Regions from separate parts of the Vibrio sp. Of14-4 genome, predicted to be linked through region 1. Evidence: predicted binding sites of a transcription regulator. Region 1 holds the regulator's gene; each other region holds the start of a gene.

Evidence for each region. The regulator PurR, encoded in region 1, represses purine synthesis genes. The targets are predictions, from matches to a motif close to TNANGNAAACGTTTNCNTNA.
Region 2: a site for PurR is predicted at 5,332-5,351, ahead of MHN79_RS04065 (NCS2 family permease). Genes of this name have one in related genera too.
Region 3: a site for PurR is predicted at 1,223-1,242, ahead of glyA (serine hydroxymethyltransferase). Genes of this name have one in related genera too.

The regions. Positions count from the first base shown of each region.
Region 1 is NZ_JAKRGI010000001.1:114,376-121,945, forward strand. Features, by position in the region: gene MHN79_RS00515 (TVP38/TMEM64 family protein) at 1-211, opposite strand, end outside; gene MHN79_RS00520 (TfoX/Sxy family DNA transformation protein) at 335-928, opposite strand; cyclic di-GMP riboswitch class I at 1,119-1,205, opposite strand; gene purR (HTH-type transcriptional repressor PurR) at 1,345-2,352, opposite strand; gene torD (molecular chaperone TorD) at 2,569-3,216, opposite strand; gene torR (two-component system response regulator TorR) at 3,415-4,116, shown strand; gene elyC (envelope biogenesis factor ElyC) at 4,158-4,976, opposite strand; gene cmoM (tRNA uridine 5-oxyacetic acid(34) methyltransferase CmoM) at 5,091-5,885, shown strand; gene mukF (chromosome partition protein MukF) at 5,878-7,218, shown strand; gene mukE (chromosome partition protein MukE) at 7,199-7,570, shown strand, end outside.
Region 2 is NZ_JAKRGI010000003.1:54,689-62,258, reverse strand. Features, by position in the region: gene MHN79_RS04090 (sodium-dependent transporter) at 1-350, shown strand, start outside; gene MHN79_RS04085 (succinylglutamate desuccinylase/aspartoacylase family protein) at 392-1,456, opposite strand; gene rimK (30S ribosomal protein S6--L-glutamate ligase) at 1,443-2,348, opposite strand; gene MHN79_RS04075 (ATP-dependent zinc protease) at 2,345-2,788, opposite strand; gene MHN79_RS04070 (aminoacyl-histidine dipeptidase) at 3,069-4,541, opposite strand; gene MHN79_RS04065 (NCS2 family permease) at 5,371-6,660, shown strand; gene tet(34) (oxytetracycline resistance phosphoribosyltransferase domain-containing protein Tet(34)) at 6,727-7,191, shown strand; gene frsA (esterase FrsA) at 7,417-7,570, shown strand, end outside.
Region 3 is NZ_JAKRGI010000020.1:4,548-12,117, forward strand. Features, by position in the region: gene vexH (vibriobactin export RND transporter permease subunit VexH) at 1-310, shown strand, start outside; gene MHN79_RS16905 (YitT family protein) at 358-957, opposite strand; gene glyA (serine hydroxymethyltransferase) at 1,309-2,559, shown strand; gene MHN79_RS16915 (hypothetical protein) at 2,624-2,950, opposite strand; gene lipA (lipoyl synthase) at 3,090-4,055, opposite strand; gene lipB (lipoyl(octanoyl) transferase LipB) at 4,078-4,731, opposite strand; gene ybeD (DUF493 family protein YbeD) at 4,912-5,190, opposite strand; gene MHN79_RS16935 (serine hydrolase) at 5,319-6,497, opposite strand; gene MHN79_RS16940 (septal ring lytic transglycosylase RlpA family protein) at 6,587-7,372, opposite strand; gene rodA (rod shape-determining protein RodA) at 7,373-7,570, opposite strand, start outside.

The sequences.
Region 1 (7,570 bases):
CAACGGCAGCGCCTGGAATGGAGAAAGCAGTAATGGCGACATAGGCAAGAAAATAACTTATAGCGGCTAGTGCAAAGTTGTTATTTATAAACTCAGATAGCGAGGCTTGTTGAGCTTTAGCATTTTCTAAAGTGAGATATTGACCAAAGTTAATGCCAAGAAACACAATCAGTCCGACGAGCAGAACTCCTAACACGAGTTTTTTATTCATAGAGGCTTCCTAAATATGAGTAAAGGGATATGAAAATAAGAACAGTTGAAAAGAAGTAAAATTTCAAACAGAAAATAAAAAAGCCAACCTAGCTGGCTGACTTAGTTTCAAAGCATGTTGTGATTAGCTATTAAGAAGACTTTCTAACTCCGCTCTGCGAGTAGTAGGAATAACTGACCAATGTTTGCCTTTTATAGCGCCTTCTAAAGCCCAGAGCAACTCAATTGACACCTCTGCAGGGTGCGTTGCTTGAATCGCCTTAAACGCCTTTACTGACCCTATTTGTTCTAAATTTTCGACGCTATCGATTCCGGCTTTCTTTAACATACGTTCTGTTGCCAGTCGAAGGTTAGGTAAGTCTTTAAGTCGAGTCGGCCTAGCTTTAGCTTGTGTCGTCTTTTCTTTCTTGGCCACTTCTAGAGAGCGATAGGCTAAAGAAAGCGCTCGCTCCTCACAAGTTGCAATGTCATCAGTTAACGCAAAGTATTTTGTAACAACGGGGAACCCACGTTTTTTATATACGTATGGTGTTAAGCCCTCAGTTTTAAATTGATTGGCTAGTTTGTCATCGGCGCGGATGTGTAGCTTATCGTTAACGACTAATGCGAACATTATGTCGTCTGCGAAGATGCCGAATCCGCCGAACATTGAGCGCGATTTTATCTGACCAAGCTGATCAAAAAGTCGCATCGATTCTTTAAGTATTGGTTTATCCATGCTGTTTTATCTCGGTGTATATTTTATTATACGCCACCAAAGCCAGGTCCGAGAGATTAGCAAAATAATGCAGGTAAAATGTTGATAAAGAAGTCATACATTTTTTAGAACAGACACATGTGGCTACCGAAACATCAAATCACTAGTCCATGTATTGTTTTAAACGGTATGATAGTTTGCATTTTTGCCCATCGGCAACTCCGCTACCTTTCAGTTCCCTGAGTCAGGCCGGAAGCTTTGCGTCCCACTCTTTCGAGTTGGTTTGCCCTGTTCGTGGCATTAGTCGAACAATTTAAGAATAAATAAGATTTGAGGTAAGTATCACAACGTGATTGAATAAGTGTGATATCGATCCAAATATTTTGTGTCAAAATGATAGAGTCGGCTAATAGTTTAACTTATCAGCCGGTTCGTATTCATTCACTTAGATTGTAAACCGTATCACGAATCACAATCTCTGGATGCATTTCGAAAACACGCTTTTCATGCTCTTTATCTTTGATACGTTCCAAAAGAATTTCAAACGCATTTTTGCCTACGCGACGTTTAGGTTGGTGCACAGTAGTAAGTGGTGGAGAGAAGTATTCAGCGAGCTCTATATTGTCATAGCCGATAACTGAAATCTGTTCAGGTATTTTAATTCCTTTTTGCTGCAGTCTGCTCATTAGACCAAGAGCCATAGTATCATTGAAACAAAAGACAGCCGTTGGTTTGTTATCCATTGCGACAATTTTATCTGCGGCGAGCACGGCAGTATCGCATTCGAAGTTGCCTTCGAGAATCCAGTCCTCGTTAATTTTTAAGTTAGCTTCACTCATTGCTCGGCGAAACCCTTGTATACGTTCTTGGCACGCTGCTTTCTCAAAGTGCCCACTAAGACATGCGATATCTTTATGACCGTGTTCAATTAGGAATTTTGTTGCTAGATAGCCGCCTTCTTCGGAGTTATCGATTATTTTATCGGCTTGAGAGCTTTCTGGACCCCAGTCCATGATGACTTTAGGGATATCCTTTTGGCGGTCAAGCATTTCACTGAGTTCTTCGGTTAGGTCGGAACACATTACTAGAATACCATCAACACGTTTTTCGGCGAGCATACGTATATAATCACGTTGCTTCTCATATATTCCACCAGTGTTACACAGTATGAGAGTATAGCCTTGGCGGTAACAATAGCTCTCTACACCATCGATGACTTCAGAAAAGAAAAGATTAGTAGATTGAGTGACAAGCATGCCAATAGTACGGGTACTGTTACACTTTAGGCTTCTCGCTACAGCGCTTGGAGCATAGTTTAATTCAGTCACTGCCTCCATCACTTTTTCTTGAGTTGCTTCTGCAACAAAGCGAGTTTTATTTATTACATGAGAAACAGTTGTTGTCGACACGCCGGCTAAGCGTGCTACGTCTTTGATAGTGGCCATAAGGTTCTGTCCTGTCGATGACTGCCGTGAACTTGCATCAAAAATTTGTGTAAGTGGGCAGTAAGTATCAGAAACACAAAAACCGCCCTATTTAGCGGTTTATCTCTAGTTCTGTCAGTTTTTATCGTTTTCGTTCTCGATTTTATATCGCAAAGGCTTTAAGGGCAAACAAAAACCTAAATTCTAGTAGGCTTTCCATCACATATTTGTGTCTAATTACTCACCTTTTAGAAATGAGTAATCCTGTTTGATAAACGCAAGAGTGACTTCTGTCACTGATGCATAAAAGCCGAAATTATCCAGTTTCTGACACTTATCTACAAACGAGGGGATCCAAGAGAGAAGACGGGCTTCAATAAATTGTGCTTGTTCCTGCATCGAAGTTTCCATCTCCTTCGGTTGCATTAGCTTGTTGGAGCAAATGATTAGGTGGCCGAGAAAGTCTAATTCTACAGCAATGTGATCAGCCGGCTCATTAAGGCTTTTATTCACCTCTATTTGATACTGGTACATTAAGTTTTCCATTTCTGTGGCAGGTATATCATTGAGCAGTCCTGAATCGCCAATATAGATAGATGCGTAGGGTAGGGCAGAATCTTTATCGGATTTAAGAAACAGATTACAAAAGTCAGCCGCTAGTTCGAGTTGGGCATTGTTCCTGCTGAGCACACGATTAAGCGCATCTATTAGTTTGTTTATATATGGCCTTAAATGCTCATTCTGCCCAAGCGCTGTTAGGAAGGCGCGAACTTGGGGGGAATGGTACTCTTCAAGTACCTCAGCAGAAAGTTCTCTGGCGAATAAACTTGATAACCACCAATAGATTTCGGCGCGCTTCTCATTTAAGGATTTGATGTCGTCCATTAGATAATACTCTCCACAGTTATGTAAGCTATCTGGGATAAAACTTGTGTTATCCATAAAATATCAGTTCGGTGTCGTTTAGGTTGTTTCAAATCAAAAAAAGAGTGCGTATGCACTTATAACCGACACAAATACTAGAATTATGACAGCTTATGAATAGAATACGAGTCAATAGGTTAGGTGTATGCAGTGGTGTAAATGGGTTATCACGTATTAATTGTCGAAGATGACGCAGTGACTCGTAGTAAATTAGTTGGCTATTTTCAGCATGAAGGTTATCGAGTATTTGAAGCTGAAAATGGTGAAGAGATGCGCGAATTAATAAAAAGCAGCAGTATTGACTTAGTGCTACTGGATATTAATCTGCCAGGTGAAGATGGACTTTTGCTGACTCGTGAACTTAGAAGCCAGTCAGATATAGGGATCATCTTAGTGACTGGGCGTACTGAAAACATAGATAAGATCGTTGGCCTGGAAATGGGAGCTGATGACTATGTGACCAAACCCTTTGAATTGAGAGAGTTAGTGGTTCGAGTCAAAAATTTACTCTGGCGCATAGGCTCTGCTCGCCAAGCTAAACCGGCTGCAAGTGCTAATAAGTTAGTTCGTTTTGCGCACTGGACATTCGATATACCAAGGCGCTCTTTAACAAAAGAAGGTAAGCCTGTGAAACTGACTAAGGCAGAGTATGAGTTGTTGGTGGCGCTATCTTCTTATCCCAATCAGGTACTAAGTCGTGAGAAAATTCTTAATATGATCAGCCACAGGGTTGCAGCACCTAATGACCGCACGATAGATGTTCTCATTAGACGGATGAGAGCCAAAATGGAATGTGATCCCAAAAACCCTCAGCTATTTGTTACAGTGCATGGCGAAGGCTATATGTTCGCGGGAGACTAAAATAAAGAGTATACCGAGATATGCTCGGTATACAAAGAATGTTAGGCGTCGCCATCAGATACAGGGTTATCAGAGGCTATTCCTGCCTTGTGGTCATTGTTTGAAGCCCAGTCGCGCAGAGTTTGCCATATCAATCCGAGCGTTTCATGCCAGTAAATTTCAGTTTGTTCGAGGTAAACTGCTTTGGGCGAATATTTGGCCCAGGCTTGTTCTACATTGCGTTGAGCGAGATAGTTAGTTGGTGCTGGATAGGGCTTTAATCCTGCAGAGTAAAACTCATTTAGCGCTCTTCTCATATGACTCGCTGATGTCACAATAACGAGCTTTTTCCGTTTTACAAATGCTGCGGCTTGCCGAGCCTCTTCCCACGTATCTCTCGCTGTTTCCAACAAAATAATATCGGATTTGGCAACGCCTAAGGCTAGCGCTACTTTTGCCATCATCCTAGCGTTGCTGACATCAGATCCCCCAGCATACCCAGATAAAATCAATTTTGAACCGGGATACATTCTCATCACTCTTATCCCTTCGGAAAGTCGCATTAGGCCGGTTCGGCTGAGTTCGGAAGTCGGGGGAATCTTATCGTCTACCACATGCCCACTACCAAGAACCATAACGTAATCTATGGTGTCATCTACTGGAAAGAATGCGGTATATTGACGTTCTAGGGGGAGAAGAAGCCTTGATGCAATAGGCTGAAAAGAGATCAGAAAAATACCGACAAAGGAAAAGAGAACGACAAAACACCCAGTTTTTTGCTTTCGAGTAAACATAATGAGTGTCAGGCCGACAATCCCGATCATCAGCATGAGTGGTAAAGGCATTAACAGTGATGACACCACTTTTTTAAGCTCAAACATACTTAAATAGTCCGAAAAAACACCAATTGGTTTCAATTTAAGAGAATCTTTCTTTATATCTGCTTTCTATGTGACAAAATAGCAGAATGACACGACATAATAACTTAACCTACCGTGACTGAAGATCGCAATTTCGACGACATCGCGCACAAGTTTGCAAAAAATATCTACGGGTCCGATAAAGGTGAAATACGCCAAGTGATTGTTTGGGAAGAACTTGAACAATTACTTTCCGCCATTAATGGTAGCAGGAAAAGTCTCTCTGTGCTCGATGCTGGTGGAGGATTAGCGCAAATTTCTCAAAAGCTAGCTAAACTCGGACATCGAATTACTTTGTGTGATATATCTTCGGAAATGTTGCAATTAGCTCGTCAAGAGATTGAAAAAAACGGATTGCTTAAGCAGTATCGTTTGGTTCATTCACCCGTGCAGAGCATAGGAAAGCATCTCCAAGAATCTGTTGATGTATTGATGTTCCATGCTGTGATGGAATGGTTGGTCGATCCAAAATCAGCGCTGCAATACTTGCTGAATAGAGTAAAACCTGGTGGAGCTGCATCCATCATGTTCTATAACCATCACGGGTTGGTTTATAAGAATGTTGTGTGCGGCAATATCCCACATATATTGGACGGTATGCCGCATCGAAAGAGGTTTAAATTGCAGCCACAGAGAGGACTCAAACCAGAGGAAGTGTATCAATGGATAGAGACGTCTGGTTTTGAGATTTGTGGTAAAGCGGGTATCCGATGTTTTAGTGATTATATTGGAAACAGGGAATACATGGGTGATTTCCAACCACAAGACGTAGTGGCGCTTGAAAGAAAGTTATGTCGTCAGGAACCTTATCTATCAATGGGTCGCTACATACACGTATGGGCAAAAAAGAACAGGAATGATAATGGGTGAGATACTTGCCAATACTGCTGCTGAACAGCCAATTGATGAACTTGTCGGGTGGGTAAAGCAGCACGACTTTTCATTAAACTTGACGACCGAGCGTTTGGCTTTCCTGATTGCAATCGCTGTGTTGAGTAATGAAAAATTTGACGAAGAGTTGGGTGAAGGCGAATTGCATGATGCTTTTGCCATTGTCACTCGTTTGTTTGAATCCACAGGTGAAGCGACCGCATTTAGAGCCAACAATGCGATTAATGACATGGTAAAGCAGAGGTTAATAAGTCGTTTTACTAGTGAAATTAACGATGGTGCCAGTATTTATCGACTCTCACCATTGGCGGTTGGAGTGACTGACTACTATCTTCGTCATCGAGAGTTTTCTAAGTTGCGTCTTTCAATCCAGCTATCCATGGTTGCTGATGAAATGTCAAAAGCGATTGAAGCAGCACAGAAAGGTGGAACGCCCGCTCATTGGAAGAAGAATGTCTTTGGTGTCTTAAAATACTCTGTCGGTGAAATTTTTGATCAAATTGATCTCAACCAACGAGTGATGGATGAGCAGCAGCAGGCAGTCAAAATTCAAATTGCTGAGCTGCTTAACAAAGATTGGCGCGAAGCCATCAATAATTGCGAAGCTTTACTTTCTGAAACATCAAATACTCTGCGTGAGCTCCAAGACACCCTGCAAGCGGCCAGTGATGAATTGCAAACTCAGATCTTAGACATTCAAGAGATTGTTTATGGGCAAGAATCGTTGCAGTTTATCGAAGAGGCGTTATTTGGATTACAAATGAAACTGGACCGGATAACCAGTTGGGGGCAACAGGCGATTGATTTATGGATCGGCTACGACAGACACGTGCACAAGTTTATCAGGACTGCGATTGATATGGATAAAAATCGTGCTTTCAGCACGCGTTTGCGTCAGTCAGTCAAAGACTATGATGAATCTCCTTGGTTTCTTACTTACGCCGATGCAGAAAGGTTGGTTGATCTTAGGGACGAAGCCCTAGTGTTGAGAGATGATGAAGTTACAGGTCAAGTGCCTTTGGAAGTGGAATATGAAGAATATCAAAAAGTAAATAATGATCTGTCTGAACGCATAAGTAGCATGCTAAAAGTCCACAAAGAGCAAGGTACACCAATCCACTTGGGTGTCGTATTGAAAGATTATTTAGCCCAACACCCCAGAACCCACCATTTTGATTTAGCACGTATTGTCATTGATCAAGCAGTACGCCTCGGCTATTCCGAGTCCGATTATCAGGCGATCCAGCCTGATTGGCATGTGATCAACCAATACGGTGCAAAGGTACAAGCAAATGTCATCGACAGATACTAATGACTACATGCCAGAGAAACTGGCCAAAGCGATTTCAAATCCCTTATTTCCAATGTTAGATAGCTTATTGCGCTCTGGCAGACACATATCAACCGATGACCTCGACAATCACGCCTTGTTGTCTGATTTTGAAGTTGAATTATCTTCGTTCTACCAGCGTTACAACACTGAGCTTATCAAAGCACCTGAAGGTTTTTTCTATCTTCGTCCTCGCTCTACTTCTCTTATCAATAGAAGCGTCTTGTCTGAGTTAGACATGTTGGTTGGTAAGGTGTTGTGTTTCTTATACCTAAGCCCTGAGCGATTGGCCCATGAGGGTATTTTTACTAACCAAGAGCTTTATGAAGAGCTA
Region 2 (7,570 bases), on a different contig from region 1:
TGTTGGAGTGTCCAGTGGCTCTAGTGAGTGAAAGACTAGGTACCAAACGCAGTTCGACCAGCTGGATTTTGGGAGGCTTGATTGCGCTATTTAGTACAGTGATCGTGTTCAATTTTGGCAATCTCTTTGGCTTGGTTGCCACAGTAGCGACTCAATATGTTCAGCCAGTAGCTGCACTTTTATTTTGTGTATTTGGGGGCTGGGTTTGGAATCGAAGTTCGAAAATCAAAGAATTAGAGCAAGGATGTCCGGATTTTACTCTCGGTTGGTTTGGAAAACTTTGGCCTGTGTACGTAAAGTTTGTTTGTCCTGTACTAGTTGCTACGGTTATTTGGGCATCATTTAGCTAAATAAAATGACGAGCAACACCTCATTTGATATGAGGTGTTGCTTAGTTGGGTTGAGTAATTTGTCCTGTGGTGAGTGGCTCAAGATCGGCGTCTGAGACCTCATCAATAAAATCACCCACCACTTGCTCTACTTGCTGATCGTCTTCTTCAAAATAGGCGAGGTGGAAGATGGCATCCCCTTCATTGACCAGCGGCAGTGTTTGTTGCCCGATTACAATCCCGCCTTTACGCGCTTTTAAAGCGATTTCACTGTGGCCTAATGGTGCACTAATGTAGGCGAGCACTTGCCCTCTAGTGACTTTTTCTCCTAGCGTAACCATAGTTCTCAAAATGCCATTACTTTCCGCTCTAAGCCAGTTGGTCGATTTGGCTATTACTGATGTTGGTAAAGTCTTTCTGCTTTTGCGCAGCATTCCTATTGCTTGCATCACGCGCTTAACCCCCAAAAAACCAGCATTTATACATATGGGTTCAAAGCGCAGCGCCTCTCCAGCTTCATAGGTAAGCACAGGAATATTGAGTTGTTCTGCTTCACTGCGCAGTGAGCCGGGCCGTAATGGGGCATCAATAATAACCGGAGTTGCGAAAGCTTGTGCAATACGCAGTGTCTCAGCATTAGTCAGGTTGGCACGAATTTGCGGTAAATTAGTCCTGTGAATTGAGCCTGTATGCAGATCAAGGATGTAATCGCAACGCTTCGCTACTTGAGAGAAGAAAGTGTGAGCCATACGAGAGGCGAGAGAGCCTTTTTCACTGCCGGGAAAGCAGCGGTTTAGATCTCGCCTGTCGGGAAGGTAACGTGATTTGTGAATGAACCCAAAAACGTTAACTATGGGGACTGCAATGAGTGTACCTTTGAGTTTATCGATCTCTATGGTGTCTATTAGCTGGCGAACAATTTCAACGCCATTCAGCTCATCGCCATGGATGGCAGCGTTAACCATAAGTACAGGACCAGCTAACCTTCCATGAATTATTTCTACTGGGAAGGATAGAGGAGAGTGCGTGTAGAGTTTGGCAGCCTCCAATTCAATGACTTTTCTCTCGCCGGGCAATATTGATTGACCGAGAAACTCAAATACGTGATTTTTTTTAGCCTTTGCCACGAGTTTGTGTCCTTTTACTTGCTGCGTTTTTTTGGATAAATTCAATGATCATTCCAGCAATGTCTTTTCCAGTTGCAGCTTCGATACCTTCTAGGCCCGGAGAGGAGTTAACTTCCATAACCAATGGCCCTCGAGAAGATCTCAATAGATCGACGCCAGCAACATTTAGTCCCATTATTTTAGCTGCTGCAACAGCAGTTCGGCGCTCTTGTGGAGTGATTTTTGTTAAAGATGCACTGCCACCGCGATGCAAATTAGAGCGAAACTCTCCTTCTGCCCCTTGGCGTTTCATGGCAGCAATCACTTTATCTCCGATAACAAAGCAGCGTACATCGGCCCCTTCGGCTTCTTTGATGTACTCCTGAACCATAATGTTTGCTTTGAGGCCCATAAAAGCTTCAATCACACTTTCAGCCGCTTTACGTGTCTCTGCCAGTACTACACCTATGCCTTGAGTACCTTCTAGCAGCTTGATAACAACAGGTGTCCCGCCCACCATCTCTAAGAGATCTTTAACATCATCAGGCTTACTGGCAAAACCTGTGATTGGCATCCCTACACCTTTACGTGATAACAGCTGCATTGAACGAAGTTTGTCGCGCGAACGAGTGATAGCGACTGATTCGTTGACAGGGTAGACACCCATCATTTCAAACTGACGTAGAACGGCTGTGCCATAGAAAGTAACCGAAGCACCGATTCTGGGGATCACGGCATCGAACCCAGAAAGTTCTTCCCCTTTGAAGTGAATTTGAGGCTTGTCTGAGTTGATATTCATGTAACAACGTAGGGCATCAATCACTTTGACTTCATGTCCTCTGTCTTGTGCCGCTTCTATCAAACGTTGAGTAGAATACAACTGAGCATTACGTGAAAGGATACCTATTTTCATTGGGTGCTGTCCTTAAAGGGGATTAAATATGACTGACTTGGATCAACGACAATGCGTTTACCCATGGCTGTTCTTCCTAGAAGCATGCGAAATGACATATTTTCACGATTGGTGAGAGTGATTTCTATTGGCCAAGTTTGCCCTCCCAATGAGCATATGGACTCAATAACGTAGCGAGACTCTTCATGTCCTCCAGAGTCTCTGACGATTCGCTCGTCAATAATTGCTGCCTCACAGATGATTTCTTCTTCGGTATTGCGTTGTACGGGATGAAGCCAAAACCGAACCCAAGGAGTATTGTGCTTCTCAAATTTTTCCATCCTAAAGGTGTGAAGGCATGAAGTGCGTGCCCCTGTATCCACTTTGGCATTTATCTGGGCTATTCCAAGCTCAGGCAGGCTCACCGTCTCTCGCCAACCAAGAACCATTTTTTCTTTTATCACTATTCTAACCCTAACCACGATTTACAGAGCCACATTAACAAATTGTTTTTCATGATAAAAATCTTGTTAAGAATGGCTAACTGTCAGTTCTAACTTAGGGGGCTATCCTAGCAATATGGGAGAGATTGGACGAACAGAAAAGCTCATCGTGACGACAAATAATATTTATCGGTGGGATAGGATAAATGATGTGTTGACGGGAAAAACGATAGGTTGTACACATACAGGGGCGCTTTAGTTTGCCCCTGTAGCGCACTATTAATTGAAGTTGGCGGGATTACCTTTTTTCTGGAATTGCCTCGAGCAAAGCCACCATTTGTTCCCAATAGAGAGCAACTGTGTCAATTTTGACTTTCTCATCAGGAGAGTGGGGAAACTTGATGGTTGGGCCAAAGGAAACCATATCCATATTTGGGTAAGGCTTTTTGAATAACCCACACTCTAAGCCCGCGTGTATTACCATAATGTTTGGCTTGTGTCCGTAAATGCCTTGGTACATCTCGCGAAATATTGACATGATTTCTGAATCTGGATCTGGTTTCCACCCTGGGTAGGCACCGGAAAATTCAATGTTTGCATTGGCAAGTTCAGCAATTGATCTCAACATACTTTCGACTTGGCTACGTCCTGAATCAATTAAGGATCGCACCAGACAAAGGATCTTGATGGTGTTTTCTTGCGTACTAATAACACCCACATTTAGAGAGGTTTCAACCACACCTTCTATGTCATCACTCATACGAATGACTCCGTTCGGGCATGCATTAAGCGCCGCTATAAAGCGTTGTTGATCGGCGATTGCAATCACTTCTTGGGTACATTCAACTTTTTGGTTTAGTGAAATGATGCTGGTTTCTGTTTTTCCCAACTCTTGCTGTATTTGTTTTGTATACGCATCAAATAAGTCTGACAATTTAGATTCATTGTCAGATGGAATCGCAACGGTCACAAAGGCTTCGCGTGGAATCGCATTACGCAGTGTTCCACCGCGAAATTCAACTAGGCGTAGATCGAGCTCTTGAGCGTGGCCAGCAAGAAAACGAGCGATGAGTTTATTGGCGTTACCACGTCCTGTATGTATGTCACAGCCAGAATGACCACCTTTTAGCCCCTTCAAGGTCAACTGATGAGTTGTGTAGCCACTTGGAACGGCTTCACGCTGAATATCGAAGGAAATTTCACCATCTACACCGCCAGCGCAGCCCATATAAACTTCGCCTTCCTGCTCTGAATCAGTATTAAGCAGGATCTCGCCTTCTAGCCAGCCTGCTTCAAGCCCGAAGGCTCCTGTCATACCTGCTTCCTCATCGATAGTAAGTAAAACCTCTAATGGTCCATGTTTTATATCATTGGAAGCCAGCACAGCTAAGCATGATGCCATACCCATACCATTGTCAGCACCGAGAGTTGTACCTTTTGCTGTTACCCATTCGCCATCAATATAAGGTTGGATTGGATCTTTAGCAAAATCGTGATCTGTGTCCTCATTTTTCTGCGGCACCATATCAATATGAGCTTGGAGTACCACGCCTTTTTTATGTTCCATTCCCGGAGTTGCGGGCTTTTTGATGAAAACATTACCCACAGGATCACGCCGGACATCTAAGTTTTGTTCTTTTGCCCAGTTGACTATGTACTGGGCCAATGCTTCTTCATGCTTAGAAGGATGAGGAATTGAGCAAATTTTATCGAAAAACTGCCAGACGATGCTTGGTGATAAGCCGCTAACTTCAGAATGAAATTCAGACACAGGTGACTCCTTTACTGTGATAGTGCCAAGACTTGGGCATGTAATGCTAACCGCTCGTTGTCATACATGGCTCTGGTTGGCGCACGAATTAGAGCATTTGAGAATATCATTCATTACTGCAACCTAGTAGTAAAAGTGAACAAAAACCCGTTTTATCATCACAATTGTGATGATTGAAAATATAATATTGAGCGCATATCTTGGAAAGTTTAAAACTGACAATAATGTAATTAAATTACAAAATTGGCGGATTTACTCTTTTTTGATTAAGTTTTTGTGACTTTAATCTTTAATTGTTGTAATAAAACCTCTTTTTGCTATAGTCAGAAACTAACTTCTGCAGTGAAGATAAAATGTTCAAGGGAAGAGTCCGCTTTGTCGCCTCCAAGAAATTGAGAAAGCAATCTAGATTGTTTTTTAATTGAATTAGAAGGTGATGGTTATGAAAAGTTTGCCAAGTGCAAAATTCTAGATAAGCAACTCTATTTACACTGGCGATTTTGTCTATTCATCTAGTTTTGGTTATTTAACTTAGACAGAGGTTCCTGAATGAAGTTTATATACCCCCTATTAATTAGAATTTTGTCTCAGTGCTCTTGTCACTGATATGAATCAACCGCCACTCAAATTGAGTGGCGTTTTTTTATTACTCTATGAACTTAAAGATGTTTTTGACTTAGTGATATTGTTTCACATTATTTGAGCTGAAATTTTATAGATAGATTACTTTCTTACAGATGAAATCTGTCTGGAATTTGAAAATATTAAACTCTATAATTCCGCCAATCGATTACGCAACCGTTTACTTTTTCACCTTTGGAATTCGATTATGCTCGAAAAAATCTTTAAGCTCAGTGAACACGGCACAAGTGTAAAAACTGAGATCATTGCCGGTCTAACAACCTTCTTGACCATGGCATACATTATCTTTGTTAATCCGGCAATTTTAGCGGATGCGGGCATGGATCATGGTGCAGTATTTGTAGCGACCTGTTTAGCAGCTGCGATCGGTTGCTTTATCATGGGGTTTGTTGCTAATTATCCTATCGCACAAGCACCGGGTATGGGGCTGAATGCTTTCTTTACTTATGCTGTTGTGCTTGGTATGGGTTACACTTGGCAAGTTGCATTAGCCGCAGTATTTGTGTCTGGTTTACTGTTTATTCTTCTGAGTGTGTTTAAGATTCGTGAATGGATAATTCATTCTATTCCATTGTCACTACGTACGGGCATCTCTGCGGGTATTGGACTTTTTCTTGCTTTTATCGCGTTAAAAAATGCTGGCATAGTGGTTGATAATCCAGCTACCTTAGTATCATTAGGCGCTATTACATCATTGCCTGCTGTATTGGCATCAATAGGCTTTTTCCTAACCATTGCTTTAGTCAATCGTGGCATCAAAGGTGCGGTTATGATTGCTATCATAGCGGTGACTGGTTTAGGTTTAGTTTTTGGTGATGTTCAATGGGCGGGTATTATGTCCACACCGCCGAGTATCGCACCTACTTTTCTGCAACTGGATTTCTCTGCCGTATTTGAAGTGGGTATGATTTCAGTTGTCTTCGCTTTTTTGTTTGTCGACCTGTTTGACACCGCTGGTACCTTAGTGGGTGTTACGCAAAAAGCGGGCTTAATGGATAAAGATGGCAAAATCCCTCGTTTAAGCAAAGCGCTGTTGGCTGACTCAACCGCGACCTCTGTTGGGGCTTTGCTTGGAACATCTAACACCACATCTTACATTGAGAGCGTTTCGGGTGTGTCAGCTGGTGGCCGTACGGGCTTAACGGCTGTTGTTGTTGGTATTTTGTTCTTACTTGCTTTATTCTTCTCTCCCTTAGCGGGAATGATTCCAGCCTATGCGACGGCTGGTGCGCTATTTTACGTAGCAATCTTGATGCTATCAGGGTTAGCAAATATTGATTGGCAGGATTTAACGGAAGCGGCTCCTGTGGTTGTGACATGTTTGTTGATGCCGTTAACTTTCTCAATCGCTGAAGGTATCTCGTTGGGCTTTATTGCTTATGCGGCAATAAAGTTATGCAGCGGAAAAGGTCGAGATGTTTCTCTTAGTGTTTGGGTTATGTCATTAGTCTTTATCATCAAGTACATGGTTGCTTAGCGCTTTTCATACTTGCTAATCGGAATCAATCTATGCAGTGGCAAGTTTAATTATTGGGTTATTACAATGACTAAGAAGTTCATTATTACGTGGGATCAAATGCACGCTTACTGCCGGGAACTTGCTGAGAAGCAAATGCCAGCAGAACAGTGGAAAGGGATATGGGCTGTAAGTCGAGGTGGTCTTGTTCCCGGAGCGATTTTAGCTCGTGAATTGGGTATTCGCTATGTCGATACCATTTGTATTTCCAGTTACGATCATGATCACCAACGCGACATGAGTGTTCTCAAAGCGCCTGAAGGTGATGGTGAAGGTTATTTAATCGTCGAAGATCTGGTAGACAGTGGTGATACGGCGCGTAAGTTACGTGAACTTTATCCAAGAGCGAAACTTATTGCGGTTTGTGCTAAACCTTCCGGTGCGCTTCTTCTTGATGATTATGTGGTAGATATTGAACAAGAAACATGGATAGAGCAGCCTTGGGATATGTCGATTCAGTACATTGAACCAATAAACCGCAAGCAAAAATAATTTGATTAAAACCAGAACCCTTGTCTTGCAGCGCAAAACAAGGAACTAATGGAATTGAATCAGACTTAAATGGCCCCTAGTGGGTCATTTTTGGTTTGTCTTTTCCGGCGCGCTTAATTTTGATTTTCGGCTGAATGTGAACTTGTATGTTAAACAACAAACCAGATCTGATTTTTAATCCAACCCATGTATACAATGTAGAAAACTTAATAACTAGGCCATGTCATGTCTGAAGAAGTGAGTAAAAACCTCTCAGAAACCCTGTTTACCAACTATAAGCAAGCGAAGGAAACCTCTTCGCTTACTCAATATATGCCAAGCAGCCAGAAAATATTAGATGATAAACGTCACAGAGAGGGGGCTAAGTGGTATAGGAATA
Region 3 (7,570 bases), on a different contig from region 1:
TAGGGGGTTCGCATTTGAAAAGGCGATTGTTGATGCCTCTGCCCGTCGTTTACGCCCTATTATGATGACGGCCTTTACCACCTTAGCAGGGGCGGTGCCACTTATCCTTTCTAACGGCGCTGGTTATGAGAGTCGAGTAGCGGTCGGAACCGTTATCTTTTTTGGTATGGGATTTGCCACTTTGGTGACTTTGTTTGTGATCCCAGCTATGTATCGACTTATCTCGGTATCGACTCGAGCACCAGGTTATGTTGAAGCTGAGCTGAATAAGGAACTCAGCCATGATGTAAAAGCGCGGAGGTCTCATTAAATCTAGCTTAGCCCCTTTCATCAAGTGAGAGGGGCTTTCGCACTTGATTAGCTATAGTTAACCGAATAGCGAGTAGGCTTGTGATTCATCGCCAACACTATATTAAGTAAAACTGCTCCAATAACGGATAAACCTATGGTAGTCGGCGAAACGAAAAAGCATGAAGTGATAAGAATACAGAAGTCGATAGCAAGTTGACACTTACCCACTGAAATGCCGTATTTGTCTTGAATAAATAAACACAGCACATTGAACCCACCCAAGCTTGAACGGTGGCGAAATAAAATGAGCATACCTAATCCCATTAACAGCCCTCCAGCAACTGCGCAGTATACGTCATTGATGGTTTCAAGACTGATCACTAGATACAAGTGATCAGACAATACCGATACTAAGGCTCCAGAAATGATACTACTCATAGCAAATCTAGGGCCAAACCGTTGCCATGCCAGTAAATAGAAAGGACAGTTAGTCATAAAGTAAAGTGTGCCAAAAGATAGCGGGATGAATTGATTGAGCAAAAGGGCTAAACCCGTGGTACCACCAGTCAACAACTCTCCTGACTGGAGGAAAAAAATACCCTGAGCGACAAGAAATGTTCCAGTGAGGATCGCTATCCAGTCTTCTTTTGGTGAGTGTTTATCCATGATATAAAAACAAAATAATAATTAAGGGCGGCATGATAGTGAAAAAGATATTATTTCGGTAGCTTGGGTAGTAAATTTCAGGTAAACCTATGTAGATATTGTTTTACGGGCTGTATAGAGAAAAATTGACACTTTTGTTATTCATCAGTTTTTTTGGCAACATTGGGTGACACTTTGTTGTTCTGCATGAAAAGTCTTCATAAGAAAAAGTATAATTTTCTCTTTATGGCTATGATCAAATTATGTAGAATGCGCGCTATCAATGTGATGCAAACGTTTGCGTGAGCTGGTTGCGCAGATTATTAGGGTCATTCTTAGTTTTTCAGTTTAAATCTGAGTCAGGAGATACAGATGCTAAAGCGTGATATGAATATCGCAGATTATGATGCGGAACTGTTCGCAGCGATCCAAGAAGAAACTCGTCGCCAAGAAGAGCACATTGAACTTATAGCGTCAGAGAACTACACCAGTCCACGAGTGATGGAAGCTCAAGGCTCTCAACTTACCAACAAGTATGCAGAAGGCTACCCAGGCAAGCGCTATTACGGTGGTTGCGAATATGTGGATAAAGCGGAAGCTTTGGCGATTGATCGTGCGTGTGAGTTGTTTGGTTGTGCTTATGCGAATGTTCAGCCTCATTCTGGTTCACAAGCAAATAGTGCTGTTTATATGGCGTTGTTAAACCCAGGTGATACTGTGCTTGGTATGAGCTTGGCGCACGGCGGTCACTTGACTCATGGCTCACCGGTTAACTTTTCTGGTAAGCATTACAACATCATTCCTTATGGTATTGATGAAGCGGGTCAAATTAATTATGACGAAATGGAGTCGCTAGCGTTAGAGCATAAACCGAAAATGATCATTGGTGGTTTCTCAGCTTACTCACAAATTGTTGATTGGGCGCGCATGCGTGAAATCGCTGATAAGGTTGGTGCCTATTTATTCGTTGACATGGCGCATGTAGCAGGCCTGATCGCTGCTGGCGTTTATCCTACTCCAGTCCCACATGCACATGTGGTTACAACGACAACCCACAAAACGCTTGCCGGACCTCGTGGTGGTCTAATTCTTTCCAATGCCGGCGAAGAAATGTACAAGAAGCTGAATTCGGCAGTATTTCCGGGCGGGCAAGGCGGTCCATTGATGCATGTTATTGCTGGTAAGGCTGTTGCGTTTAAAGAGGCGATGGAGCCTGAGTTTAAAGCATACCAAGAGCGTGTGGTTAAAAATGCTAAAGCTATGGTTGCCCAGTTCCAAGAACGTGGTTATAAAATTGTCTCAAACGGCACTGAAAACCACCTTTTCTTAGTTGATTTAATAGATAAAGACATTACCGGTAAAGAAGCGGATGCTGCTCTAGGTTCAGCTAATATTACGGTGAACAAAAACTCGGTACCTAACGATCCTCGCAGCCCATTTGTTACATCTGGGATACGTATTGGCTCGCCAGCAATCACACGTCGTGGATTTACAGAGGAAGATGCGAAAGAACTAGCTAACTGGATGTGTGATGTACTAGATAATATTGATAATCAGGATGTTATCTCAGCGACTAAAGCAAAGGTTCTTGAAATCTGTCAGCGCTTACCTGTGTATGCATAATGCTCCAGTAACTTGAAAACTAAAAAGGGGGGTACATGGTATCCCCCTTTTTGTACATTAGTCTCTACTTGGAAATACTTAGGAGTGTGCCTGATTTACACTTGAACGAGTAGTACTTGCGGCTTTCACTGAACTTTCCTAGACCTTCACCGTGACAATAATCGATATTAATATCACGCATGGTTTCCAGAGTGTCTTCACTGGTTAGAGCAAACTTAGAGCCATCTGCACAAACAATACGTACACGGCCGTCGTCACTTACAGAATATAATTCAACTTCAGTATTACATAGTTCAAAAGAAGCTTCACGAAAGTTATCTTGTTGAGTATTTGATGCACAACCTGCTGTCACTGCAGTGATCGCTAGAGCAATAAAACCTAGTCTTTTCATAATCATCCCTTGGAATAAAAACAGTTTTAGTATTATTAGGGCTAAGCCTATAGAAGAGTGTTGTTTCATTCAAGAAATGAACAATAAAAAGGGCTAATTGGTTCAATTAGCCCTTTTTATTTATATTTAAAATTGGACTTTAGCCAACTTCTATCCCTTGAGCTTGCAAATCGGCATGGTAAGAGGAGCGAACAAAAGGCCCACAAGCGGCGTGGGTGAATCCAAGGTCCAGTGCAATTTCTTTTAACTCATCGAACTCGGATGGCGGTACATAGCGCTCAACAGGAAGATGGTGACGACTTGGCGCTAGATATTGACCTAGAGTCAACATAGTGACACCGTGAGCTCGAAGATCTTTCAACACTTCGATAATTTCTTCTTTTGTTTCGCCAAGCCCCATCATAAGCCCTGATTTAGTGGGAACATCAGGGTGCTGCTGTTTAAATTTCTGCAGTAGCTGTAGAGACCATTTGTAGTTTGCTCCAGGGCGAGCTTTACGATAAAGGCGAGGAGCCGTCTCTAGGTTATGGTTGAAGACATCTGGAGGATTGTCTTTCATCAATTCGAGAGCAACATCCATTCGACCTCTGAAGTCGGGCACCAAAGTTTCAATTTTGATATTTGGGTTCTTTGCACGGATCTCACGGTTACAGTCAGCAAAATGTTTGGCGCCGCCATCACGAAGATCATCGCGGTCTACAGAGGTAATAACTACGTATTTGAGTTTCATGTCTGAGATGGTCTGGGCCAGTTTTTGAGGCTCATCAACTTCAGGGGCAACAGGGCGACCATGTGCGACATCACAGAATGGGCAGCGACGAGTACAAATAGCACCAAGGATCATAAAAGTAGCGGTTCCATGGTTAAAGCACTCAGCTAAGTTAGGGCAAGATGCTTCTTCACACACAGAATGAAGATTGTTCTTACGCATTGCTGATTTGATCTCTTGAATGCGTTGACTGTCAGCAGGTAGCTTGATTTTCATCCAGTCAGGTTTTCGCAGAATTTCTTTTTGCTCAGTGGGCATATTCTTGACTGGAATTAGTGCCATCTTATCAGCGTCGCGATACTTAACGCCTTTTTCCATTTGGATTGGTTTACTCATGCTTTATACTTCTCTTTGCTTCTCAACGCGTAGGAGAGGCTTCTGTGCTGAATTCAACTTGCTCATAATCAAGCAAAGTGACAAGTTCTTCGACTAGTGTCGTCTCAACTTGGGCAAGATCTGTTGGTCCACCAAGCTGGCTCATTTGAACCATTTCCATACCCGCATAGCCGCATGGATTAATACGCAAAAAGGGCGACAGATCCATATTCACGTTGAGAGCTAAACCGTGAAATGAACAGCCTTTGCGAATTCTAAGGCCCAAGGAGCAGATCTTTTTACCATCAACATAGACACCTGGTGCATCTGGTCGTGCTGCCGACTCTATATTGTAATATTTTAGTGTTTTTATCACGAGTGTCTCAATTGTTGTGACAAGATCGCGTACACCGAGTTTTTTACGACGAAGGTTAATCAGGAAGTAAGCCACTAGTTGACCTGGCCCATGGTAGGTAACTTGCCCACCTCTATCGCTTTGTACGACGGGGATTTCACCAGTATTGATTAAGTGCTCTGCTTTGCCAGCTTGACCTTGAGTAAAAACAGGGTTGTGTTCAACAAGCCAAACTTCGTCACAGGTTTCCTCTGTTCGAGAATCTGTAAACTCATGCATGGCTCGCCAAATCGGTTCATAGTCCTGTCGGCCCAAGTGCTTTACAACAAGCTGGTTGTACATTCCTAATCCTATCGTCAGTTAATCAGGTTTACGGAGTATAAACTGGTTCGGTTCATGTAACTATATGTAAGTAAGATATTTTTAACCCTCTGAAAAGTAGAAGATTTATATCTATCTGATATATATAAATAAAGCAGCCTTGTGGCTGCTTTTAAATTTATTTGATTAAATCAAATAAATTTACAAAACCATACGAACGATATCAATCTCACCGAGCTCTTTGTAGAGAGTTTCCACTTGTTCAATAGATGTTGCTGTAATCGTAATAGAAACAGAGTGGTAGTTCCCTTTAGCGCTTGGTTTGACACTCGGGCTGTAGTCACCTGGAGCATGTCGTTGTATGACTTCAAGTACTTTCTCTGGCAACTCAGGCTTAGCATAGCCCATGACTTTGTAAGTAAAAGAACATGGGAATTCAAGCAGATCTTTTAGTTTTGCATCTGAGTTAATAGTCAACATTTTGAAACTCCAAATTGGATGTCATTTAGCCAGCGCGAAATAGTACTGCTATTCAACTTAAATCTCAACAGGCCATAAAACAAAGAAAGCCGCTTTGTGCGGCTTTCAAGTTATGGAAGCTGGGAAGATCAAAACATGCTCTTGAACAACATGACGATATAATCCCAAAGACGACTGAATAAGCTGCCTTGTTCTACGTCTTCGAGAGCAAGGAGTGGGTACTCAGCGACATCTTCGCCTTCTAGTTGATAGTATAGCTTACCGACAACATCGCCCTTCTTAATTGGTGCTTCGAGCTCTTTTTCTAACACGAAACTGGCCTGAAGATTTTTAGCCTGACCTCGAGGAAGGGTTACATAGGTGTCTTGATCAAGGCCAAGCGCAACTGTATCTTTATCACCCATCCAGACTTTTTCTTCGACAAAAGTTTCACCAGATTTGTGTGGTGCAACCGTCTCAAAGAAGCGGAAACCATAGCTTAGTAGCTTTTTACTCTCAGACTTACGTGCATTGGCATTTTTAGTTCCCATGACCACAGCGACCAAACGCATTTGTCCTTCGGTGGCTGAACTCACCAAACTGTACCCGGCATTACTTGTGTGGCCAGTTTTAATACCGTCTACATTCATGCTCTTATCCCACAATAAACCGTTGCGGTTATATTGGGTAATGCCGTTATAGGTGTACTTTTTCTCTGAATAAATACGGTATTCATCCGGAACATCACGAATCAAAGCTTGGCCCAATAGTGCCATATCGTAAGGCGTTGAGTATAGATTCGGGTTATCTAATCCATGTACGTTAGCAAAATGAGTATCCTTCATTCCTAGGCTGTCTGCCCACGCATTCATCAAATCAACAAACGCATCTTCTGATCCCGCAATGTGCTCGGCCATGGCAACGCAGGCATCATTTCCAGATTGCACAATAATGCCACGGTTTAAGTCTTTCACTTTGACTGTGGTGCCGACTTCAATGAACATTTTCGATGAATCAGGGAAGTTTTTTGCCCATGCATTTTTGCTTATGGTGACATCGTCATCGGGTGAGATGTTTCCGCGCTCTAATTCTTGGCCAATGACATAACTTGTCATCATTTTGGTTAAGCTTGCAGGTGATAATTTGGTATTCATCTCATGCTCTGCGAGTATTTTACCTGAATGGTAATCCATCAGAACATAGCCTTTAGCAGCAATTTGAGGAGCATCAGGTACGACGATAGGTGCCGCGAAAGAAGATGATGCGAATGTTGCAGAAAGCGCAATAGAAGAAGCAAAAACGGATTTGATTAGCGTTGTTTTTTTCATATTGACTACAGGTTTTAATTAACTGTCCATATCTTAACAGAAACAATCTCTCAAGCCAGTGTAAGACATGCCTCACACTGGTTTGAGGACTACAAGGATTTTATAAAGGCGCTTGAATAGCCCATGAGTTTAACTTGTTCTAACGTTTTTTGCGTCAGCATATAGTCATCAAATGGACCCAAAAAGACACGATGGATATTATTGTCTGAATTGACGTAACTCTTTACTGAAAGGTTTTGACTCAAATCTTTAGCTAAAGTTCGCACTCTGTCTTGGTGTTTTGATGAAGCGACTTGCACAACAAATTTAGGTATCGATTTTTGCTTGTGTTGAGCCGTGGGTTTTTCTACTGAAATAACTTCTAGTTTTATATTAGCGGTCCCTGTGCGAATGACGTCAAGCTTAGTTGCAGCTGCATAGCTAAGGTCGATAACGCGTCCCGGGTGGAAAGGCCCTCTATCGTTAACTCTAACAATTGCTGTTTTCCCGTTGTCTTTGTTGGTCACTTTGACATAACTTGGAATGGGTAAAGTCTTATGAGCGGCTGACATCGAGTACATGTCATAGACCTCGCCATTAGACGTGAGATGACCGTGAAACTTTTTTCCATACCATGAAGCAATCCCCTCTTGAGTAAAGCCTTGAGGTTCCTTAATGATGGAGTAGTGTTGACCTCTTAGGGTATAGTCACGATTTCCGCCTACGCTATATGGTTCGTATTGAGGGTGTGCATCTTCAATATGGTCAACCGAAATAGGGGCGTTTGGCGCAAGATCATCTTCTATTGAATAGCGTTGTGACGGAGAAGAAGAGCAGCCAGCCAAAAAAATGGTAATAGCGCAAAGTATACCGATCAGGACATTTTTAAAAATCATTTATGTTGCCTTAGAGAAAGCTTTCCTATGAGTGTGTATAGACATTAATATGCCAAAGCCTGCCATCAGGGTAACCATGGAGGTTCCACCGTAGCTAATAAGTGGTAAGGGTACTCCGACTACAGGTAGGATACCACTAACCATCCCTATATTAACAAAAACATAAACAAAGAAGCTTAAAACTATACTACCAGCCAT